One region of the Rhodobacter sp. JA431 genome, then DNA from elsewhere that is predicted to be linked to it. Evidence: riboswitches for the same ligand, from Rfam matches in the RefSeq annotation. Region 1 holds a riboswitch; the other holds the start of a gene.
What was found. A riboswitch is a leader RNA that binds a small molecule or an ion and turns the genes downstream of it on or off. The one in region 1 is predicted to bind cobalamin.
Positions count from the first base shown of each region.

Region 2: linked by a shared signal. The riboswitch ahead of CRO18_RS08620 (TonB-dependent siderophore receptor) and the one ahead of CRO18_RS05650 (DUF1636 domain-containing protein) in region 1 are both predicted to bind cobalamin.

Region 1 is NZ_OBMP01000002.1:404,673-409,086, reverse strand. It holds gene CRO18_RS05660 (cobyric acid synthase) at 30-1,475, opposite strand; gene cobO (cob(I)yrinic acid a,c-diamide adenosyltransferase) at 1,748-2,389, opposite strand; cobalamin riboswitch at 2,429-2,650, shown strand; gene CRO18_RS05650 (DUF1636 domain-containing protein) at 2,727-3,095, shown strand; gene cobW (cobalamin biosynthesis protein CobW) at 3,099-4,145, shown strand; gene cobN (cobaltochelatase subunit CobN) at 4,145-4,414, shown strand, end outside.
Region 2 is NZ_OBMP01000003.1:365,875-370,288, forward strand. It holds gene CRO18_RS08610 (dipeptidase) at 1-1,022, shown strand, start outside; gene CRO18_RS08615 (NAD(P)-dependent oxidoreductase) at 1,093-1,959, shown strand; cobalamin riboswitch at 1,986-2,180, shown strand; gene CRO18_RS08620 (TonB-dependent siderophore receptor) at 2,326-4,167, shown strand; gene CRO18_RS08625 (ABC transporter substrate-binding protein) at 4,142-4,414, shown strand, end outside.

The DNA.
Region 1 (4,414 bases):
CAAAGGGCGCGGCTTTCGCTTGCGGCGGGTTACCGCGCCAAGGCCAAGAGCCCCTCTACATCCAGATGCTCTTCCATATGGTCGGCGAGCGCTTCCAACGTGGCCTCCACCCCGACCGCATGGCTTTGGCCCGAGGCGGCAATGCCAAGGCCCTGCAAAAACGCGGCGCGGAAGGCATCGGCAGAAAACATCCCGTGCAAATAGCTGCCCGTTATCCTGCCATTGGCCGAAATCGCACCCTCTGCCTGGCCCTCAATCCGCGCAAAGGGGCGGGCGCGGTCCGCGCCCTCGGTCTTGCCAATGTGAATCTCATAGCCTTCAACATCAAGCCCGGTGGGCGCATGGGTGGCGCGGGTGCGGGTCAGGCGCTTGTCGGGGGTCATCACCGTGTCGACGTCCAACAGCCCCAGCCCCGGCGTGGTGCCCGGCGCGCCTTCAATGCCATCGGGGTCGGCGACCGAGCGGCCCAGCATCTGATAGCCACCACAAATGCCCAGCACATGACCGCCGCGCCGCACATGCGCTTGCAGGTCAATGTCCCAGCCCTGATCGCGTAAAAACGCCAGATCGCCGCGCGTGGATTTGGAGCCGGGGACTATCACCAGCTTCGCCTCGCAAGGGATCGGCTGGCCCGGCGTGACCATCACCAAATCCACCCCCGGCTCGGCGGCAAGCGGGTCAAGGTCATCAAAATTCGCAATCCGCGAGAGCGCAAGGCAGGCGATCACGGTACCCCCCGATGTGCGCCCCGAGCCAAGATCCAGCGCATCTTCGGCAGGCAGCAAATGCGCTTGGCGAAACCACGGCAAGGTGCCAAAGCCGTGCCAGCCGGTGCGGGCTTCGATGAGCCGATAGCCATCGTCAAACAGCGATACATCGCCCCGGAACTTATTGATCAGAAAACCAGAAATCATCGCGGCATCGTCTGGATCCAGCACCGCTTGCGTGCCGATGATCTGCGCAATCACACCGCCCCGGTCAATATCGCCCGCCAGCACCACCGGCACATTGGCCGCGCGCGCAAAGCCCATATTGGCGATATCGCCTTGGCGCAGGTTGACCTCCGCCGGGCTGCCCGCGCCTTCGACGATCACCAGATCATGGCTGGCTTTCAGCCGCTCAAAACTCTCCAGCACAGCGCCCATTAGCTGCGGTTTGAGCCCCGCATAATCGCGCGCCTTGGTGGTTGTGAGCCGCTTGCCTTGCACCACGACCTGCGCGCCCACATCAGTCTCGGGCTTGAGCAAGATCGGGTTCATATCGACCATCGGTTCGAGCCCGCAAGCGAGCGCCTGAAGCGCCTGCGCACGGCCAATCTCGCCCCCATCCGCCGTCACGGCGGCATTGTTGGACATATTTTGCGGCTTGAACGGCGCAACCTTCAGCCCCCGCCGCTTTGCCGCGCGGCACAACCCCGCCACCAGCATCGACTTGCCGACGTTTGAGCCAGCGCCTTGGATCATCAGGGATTTCATGCCCGGCCTCCGGTTGTGTTGTACGTTTGGGAGCCTCCGGCGGAGGTATTTTGTGCCAAGAAGAAAGGGGCGCGGCAAATATTATAGCGGCGCTGCGCCTTGGGCCGCCGCAGCGGGGAAGACGCAGCGCTTTCTCCTTGGGCGGTCATCGGGACCTCTCCCTGTACCGCAGTCAAAGCCTCACAAAGCAAGGTTAACGACTCCTTAACGTGCCCGTTTCTTCTTGGCCGAAATACCTCGGGGGTCTGGGGGCCGCGCCCCCAGCCGTTGCCTTAAAACTCCACGCCCGCTTGCCCTTTGATGCCCGAGCGGAACGGGTGTTTGATCTGCCCCATCTCGGTCACCAGATCGGCCAGCTCTATCAACTCGGGCGCGGCATTGCGGCCCGTCAGCACGACATGGGTCATTTCGGGTTTTTCGTCGCGCAAGAAGGCAAGCACCTCGTCGCGGTCAAGATAATCATAGCGCAGCGCGATATTGATCTCGTCCAAAAGCACCATGCGGATCTCGGGGTTGCGGATCAGCTCTTTCGCCTTTTCCCACCCCGCTTTTGCCGCCGCCACATCGCGTTCGCGGTCTTGGGTTTCCCAAGTGAAACCCTCGCCCATCGCGTAGAACTGGCACAGATCGCCAAAATGGGTGGTCAGCAAGCGCCGCTCGCCCGTGTCCCAAGCGCCTTTGATGAATTGCACTACCGCGCAGGGCATTTCATGCGCGATGCAGCGCAGAATCATCCCAAAACCAGAGGAGCTTTTGCCCTTGCCAGAGCCGGTATGGACGATGATCAGCCCCTTTTCGCCGGACTTGCCCGCCATGATCTTATCGCGTGCGGCCTTTTTCTTCGCCATCTTCGTGGCATGCCGGGCCAGATCGTCGGGTTTCTCTTCCGGGGCGCTGTCGTTTTCAGACGTCATCGGGGCGGTCCTCGCGCTTGACAATGGCAGGCGTCTCGCCCACTCAGGGGCGGCGCTGGTTTCTGTCCTATGACAGGCGAAGAGGGAATGCGACAGGGTTTGCGACTGAAACAGTCAAAAACACGAAACGCAGCCGCCCCCGCGACCGTGACCGGAGAGGGCGCCCCGCACCACTGGCAAAAGCCGGGAAGGGGGGGCGACCGTGGGGTTTAGGCCTCGCATCCGCAAGCCGGGAGACCTGCCAGCGTATGTGTTTCGGGCGGACGGGGTGTGCCGCGACCGGGAGGGGCTTCATGCCCGTCTTCGGCCCCGCCCCCAAACCCATTAAGGAGGGGTGATGGCCACCACGCTGCACGTTTGCACCACTTGCCGCCGCGCAGGTGTTGAGCCCGAAGGCGAGGCCCGCCCCGGCGCGCTTTTGCACGCTGCGCTTACCGATCTGCCTTGCCCCGAGGGGGTTACGGTGGTGCCGGTTGAATGCCTATCGGCCTGCACACAGGGTTGTTCGGTGGCGCTTTCGGCCCCCGGTAAATGGTCCTACGTCTATGGCCGCATGGGCCCCGAAGATGCCGCGACCATTTTGGAAGGCGCAGCGCTTTACGCGCAAAGCGCCGATGGCCTCGTGCCGTGGCGCGCGCGGCCCGAAATTTTCCGCAAGCAAAGCCTTGCCCGTATTCCCCCGCAAGATCTGCCCGTTCAGGAGTAAGCCATGTCGGACCTCGTCAAAATTCCCGTCACTGTGATCACCGGCTTTCTGGGCGCGGGCAAAACCACGCTGATCCGCCATCTGATGGCGAACCCGCAGGGCCGCACGCTCGCGGTGTTGGTCAATGAATTTGGCACCGTGGGGGTGGATGGGGACATTCTGCGCCAATGCGCCGATGAAAACTGCCCCGATGAGAACATTGTCGAACTGGCCAATGGCTGCATCTGCTGCACCGTGGCGGATGATTTCATCCCGACGATTGAGGCGCTGATGGCGCGGCCCAATCGCCCCGATCATATCTTGATCGAAACCTCGGGCCTTGCGCTGCCCAAGCCGCTTTTGAAAGCCTTTGACTGGCCCGCGATCCGCTCGAAAATTACCGTTGATGGTGTGATTGCCGTGGCGGATGCCGAGGCCGTGGCGGCGGGCCGTTTTGCGCCCGATGAGGCGGCGGTGGATGCGCAGCGCCAAGCCGATGACAGCATCGACCATGAAACGCCGCTTTCGGAAGTGTTTGAAGATCAGATCGCTTGTGCGGATTTGGTGCTTTTGTCGAAAGCCGATCTCGCGGGCGAGGCAGGCTTGGCCGCCGCGCGCGCGGTGATTGAGGCCGAAGCCCCGCGCAAGCTGCCGATCTTGCCGATGGTCGAGGGCACGATTGACCCGGCGGTGGTCTTGGGCATTGGCGCGGCGGCGGAAGATGATCTGGCCGCGCGGCCAAGCCACCATGATGGGGCCGATGATCACGAGCATGATGATTTTGAAACTGTGGTGATTGAGCTGCCCGAAATCACCGACCCGGCGGCGCTGGTGGCGGCGATTGAACGCTTGGCAACTGAGCAAAACATTTTGCGCGTCAAAGGCCATGTCGCGGTGGCGGGCAAGCCGATGCGTTTGCTCGTTCAGGCGGTGGGCGCGCGCGTGCGCCATCAATATGACCAGCCTTGGGGCGACCGCGCCCGCCGCTCCGCGCTTGTGGTCATTGCCGAGCATGATGATGTGAATGAAGCCGCGATCCGCGACGTGCTGCTTTCCGGGGTGTCTGCCTGATGCATGTCGTCTTCCGCGAAAGCCACGGGCTTGAGGAAACCGAGGTGCCGACCGATCTTGGTCAGCGCCCGGCGGACCTTGTGGCGCTGTCTTTCTCTGACAGCGACCTTGGCGCTTTCGCGGCGGGCTGGAAACGGGCGGGCGGCAAACTGCCGACGCTGCGGTTGGCAAACCTTGTGGCGCTGCGCCACCCGGTTTCGGTCGATACTTATGTGGAAAATACACTCTCCGGAGCCAAGGGCATTTTGATCCGCCTGATCGGCGGAGAG
Region 2 (4,414 bases), on a different contig from region 1:
ACCGCATCCTGCAAGTGCCCGAAAAGCGTGAAGAAATTTGGCTGACGGGGGAGGGGAAAGGGCATCTGGACCTGCCGCGGATGCAGGCGGGCGGTTTTGCGGGGGGCTTTTTTGCGATCTATGTGCCGTCCCCCGTTTCGCATGATTTTGCGGAGGTCATGACGCAGATGGACAACCCGCCCTATGCGCTGCCGCTGCCCGATTTGATTGATTTTGAAGGCGGTCTTCCGGTGGCTTTTGCGGCGGCGGGGCATCTTTTGTGGATGGAGCGCGCCGCGAAGGGCGCGTTCCGGCTGTGCCACACGTCGGGGGAGATTCGCGCCGCGATGGCCGAGGGGGTCATTGCGGGCCTGATGCATATGGAAGGGGCCGAGGCGATTGATGAAGACCTTGATGCGCTGCACAGTTTCCATGCGATGGGGCTGCGCTCGCTCGGCCCGGTCTGGTCGCGGCCCACGATCTTTGGTCACGGCGTGCCGTTTTGCTTCCCCTCCTCGCCCGATACTGGGCCGGGGCTGACGGAGGCAGGCAAGCGGCTTGTCAAAGAATGCAATGCGCTCAAAGTTTTGGTGGATTTAAGCCATCTCAACGAAAAAGGCTTTGACGATGTGGCGCGGCTTTCTGATGCGCCGCTGGTCGCCACCCATTCCAATGCCCATGCAATCTGCCCCTCGTCGCGCAACTTGACCGATCGGCAGTTGAAGATGATCCGTGAAAGCCGCGGCATGGTTGGGGTGAATTACGCGGTCAACTTCCTCAATGAAGATGGGTTGAAGGCGGCGGATCGCGGCTGGGTACCCACCTTGCGCCACCTTGATTACCTGCTCGAACGGCTGGGCGAGGATCATGTGGGCCTTGGCTCCGATTTTGATGGGGCCGATGTGGCCGAGGTTCTGGGCGATGTGGCGGGGCTGCAAGGGCTGATTGGCGCAATGCGCGAACATGGCTATGGCGAAGAACTGATCGCCAAAATCGCCCATGAAAACTGGCTTGGCGTGTTGGAGCGCACCTTCGGCGCGTGATCTGCGGCACCCTGTCGTGTGGCGCAGCCGCCCGCATGCGCCACACTGCATCGAAGCGATGGAGGGCAGGATGGACAAGATTGGTGTGATCGGGCTGGGCCGGATGGGCGCAGCCATTGCCGAACGGTTGGCGGGGCAGGGCGGCACGGTTTGTGGCTGGACCCGCAGTGGCCGCGCGGTGGAGGGCGTGCCCTTTGCCGCGACCTTGGCCGATCTGGTGGCGCAAAGCACGGTTTTGGTGCTGAGCCTTTATGACGATGCCGCCGTGGGCGCGGTGCTGGATGCTTTGCTTGATGTGCCGCTGGAGGGGCGGTTGATCATCGACACGAGCACCGCGAACCCGCAAGTGTTGCAGGCCCGCGCCGCTGCGCTGGCGGCCAAAGGTGCGCGCGCGGTGGATGCGCCAATTTCGGGCGGGCCGGAACTGGTGCGCGCGGGCAATTGCGGCATTTTCATTGGCGGCACAGAGGCGGATGCCGAGTCCGCGCGCGCGGTGCTGACGCCGCTTTCCGCGCGCATCTTCCACACCGGGCCTTTGGGCGCGGGGCTGGTGATGAAAGTGATCAATAACGGGATGTTGCAAGCCTATTGGGCGGGCCTTGCCGATATGATGCCGCTTGCGCGCCGCGCCGGCCTGCCGCTGGAAACGGTGCTGAATATCTTGGCGGGTGGCCCCGCAGGCATGCCCGCTTTGCGCGATCGTCTTCCCAAAGTGCTGGGAGAAGATGAGGCTGTGGGCTTTCCGGCCCGTGGCGTTTTCAAAGACAACGCGCTTTTCCGCGCGATTGTGCAGGCGCATGGGCTAACGGCCCCTACGCTTGAACGGCTGGCAGCGGAGCAAGAGGCCGCCACAGAAACCGGGGTGATCGACCAAGACCTCGCCCGTCTGATCTGGCTCGCCTATGACCGCGGCGCGGAGAATCTGTCGCAGCCGTGAACGCTTGACTGAAACGGTAAATTATTATCCCTTGTGTGCGTTCAAGTTCCGGTGGGAGCCGGATGAAAAGGGAACACGGAACGGCCCCAAGCCGAAGCCGTGGCTGCCCCCGCAACTGTGAGCGGTGAGCGACATCGACATGCCACTGGGCAATGCCCCGGGAAGGCCGATGAAGCGACGACCCGTGAGCCAGGAGACCTGCTTGAGCGATCACCCTTTCCGGGCGCGGGGCGTGCCATGGAAGCGGCTTGATCCGCAGTGGTGACATGTCGCCGTCTGCGGGTTTTTTCCCCGCAGCATTCGCATTGCAGGCCCTTGGCCTGCGCTTGTCATGTCGGGCCGTTGGGGGCCCGGGGGGAATGGTCTATGACGTTCTATCCAGCGCTTCGGCGCTTTCTTTGCGTATCCACCTGCCTAAGCTTGCCGGGGCTTGCGGTGGCGCAAGACTTTATGATGCTTGATGATATTTTGGTGCGCGCCAATTTGGAGGCGACCGACCCGGACCGTTCGGGCAGCACGGTGCATGTGGCAACGGGCGAAGATTTGGCCACGGCGCCTTACACGCGACTTGGTGCAGCGCTGGCGCAAATGCCGGGGCTCAGCTTCAAATCCAACGGCCCGGCGGGAACGGCTTCGACCATCACTTTGCGCGGCGCGCCGGCGCAATATGTGCCTGTTTTGCTGGATGGGATCGAGATGGGTGATCCCGCCGCGGGCAAGGGCGATTTTGACTTTGGCACTTTGGGGGTGGCAGGGATTGACCGGGTCGAAGTGCTAACCGGCGCGCAATCGGCGCTTTACGGGTCAAACGCGGTCGGCGGCGTGATCAACCTGACAAGCTTCCGCGCGCAAGAGCTTGGCACTGCGCAGCGCTTTGCGGTGGAATACGGCAGCTATGCCACGCAAAAGATCAGCTATGCCTATGCGGCCAAAACCGAACGGGGTGAGGTTTCGGTTACGCTGTCGCATCTGTCTTCAAACGGCTTTTCCGCCAAGGAGGAAAACGACGGGAATTTTGAGCCCGATGGCTTCCGTGCGAACCGGATTGGCTTCTTTGGGCAATATCAGGTGACCGATGCGGTGACGGTGGGGCTCAATGGCTTTTTTGAAGACAGCCGGGGCGAGAATGATGTCTGGTCGGGCGATACCGCAGCCAATATCGGCCAAGATTACACCGACCGCCGCGCCACCGGGTTGCGCGCTTTTACCGAAATCACCGCAGGCGCTTTCGACCATAAGATCGAGGCGAGCTATTACCGATCAGACCGGCAAAGCTATTCTTACGGGGCAACAGCCCCTTCGGATTTTGACGGCAAACGGGTGAAACTGTCTTACACGGGGGCGGCCGATCTCGGCGCCTCTGCACGGGTGATCTTTGGGGCGGATCGCAAGCGGGAGTCGGTGGAAGGCGAGGGCAGCGTCACCACTTTGGGCGTGTTTTCTGAGTTGAACTGGGCGGTGAGCGACCGGGCGGACCTTTCGGCCACGCTGCGCCATGACGACCATGAAACTTATGGCGGTTTCACCTCGGCGCGGCTCTCTGGTGTTTATCGACTGCAAGAAGATCTGCTGTTGCGGGCTTCGCTTGGCAATGGCTTCCGCGCGCCCTCGCTTTATGAGCTTTACGGCCCCTATGGCGATGCGGCGATGGCGGTTGAAAAAAGCACCAGCGCCGAGCTTGGGGTCGAAAAACGCTGGGGAGAGGCGGCCAGCCTGCGCGCGACGGCGTTTTGGCTTGAGGCAAAAAACCTGATTGGGTTTGACTATGCCGCGACCTCTTGCGGGCAGGCTTTTGGTTGCTATGCGCAAGTGCCCGGCACCACCCGGCGCAGCGGACTAGAGCTTGAGGCCGAGGCGGCGGTGACGGAGCGGCTCACGCTCAAGGGCAATTACACCTATATCCAAAGCGCGGGCACAGGCATGGCGGCCAATGCTTGGGCGGGCGTTGCGCGCCATGATCTGAACCTGAGTGCCGAAATGGCGCTGACGCCGGATTGGACCGGGCTTCTTACGGTCGAACGGGTGATCGACCGGCCCGGAACGCTGGCCAATTACACCGTCGCCAACGCAGGCGTCCGCTATGACTTTGGCGCCGGGAAACAGGCTTACCTGCATATCGAAAACCTCTTCGACGAAGAATATCAAACGATTAGCGGCTATGGCGCCTCGGATCGGGCGGTGTATGTGGGTTTCCGTGCGCAGTTCTAGTTTGGCTTTGATGCTGGCGGCGGGGCTCGCCGCCAGTGTTCCCGCTTGGGCAGAGCCTGCGCCTGCGCGCGTGGTCTCCATCAACCTGTGCACCGATCAATTGGCGATGCTTTTGGCTGCGCCGGGGCAATTGCGCTCGGTCACGATGCTGGCGCGCGATCCCTCTGTTTCGGTGCTGGCCGAGCTGGCGCAGGGCTACAAGGTGAACCACGGCAAGGCGGAAGAGATCTATCTGGACCGCCCCGAT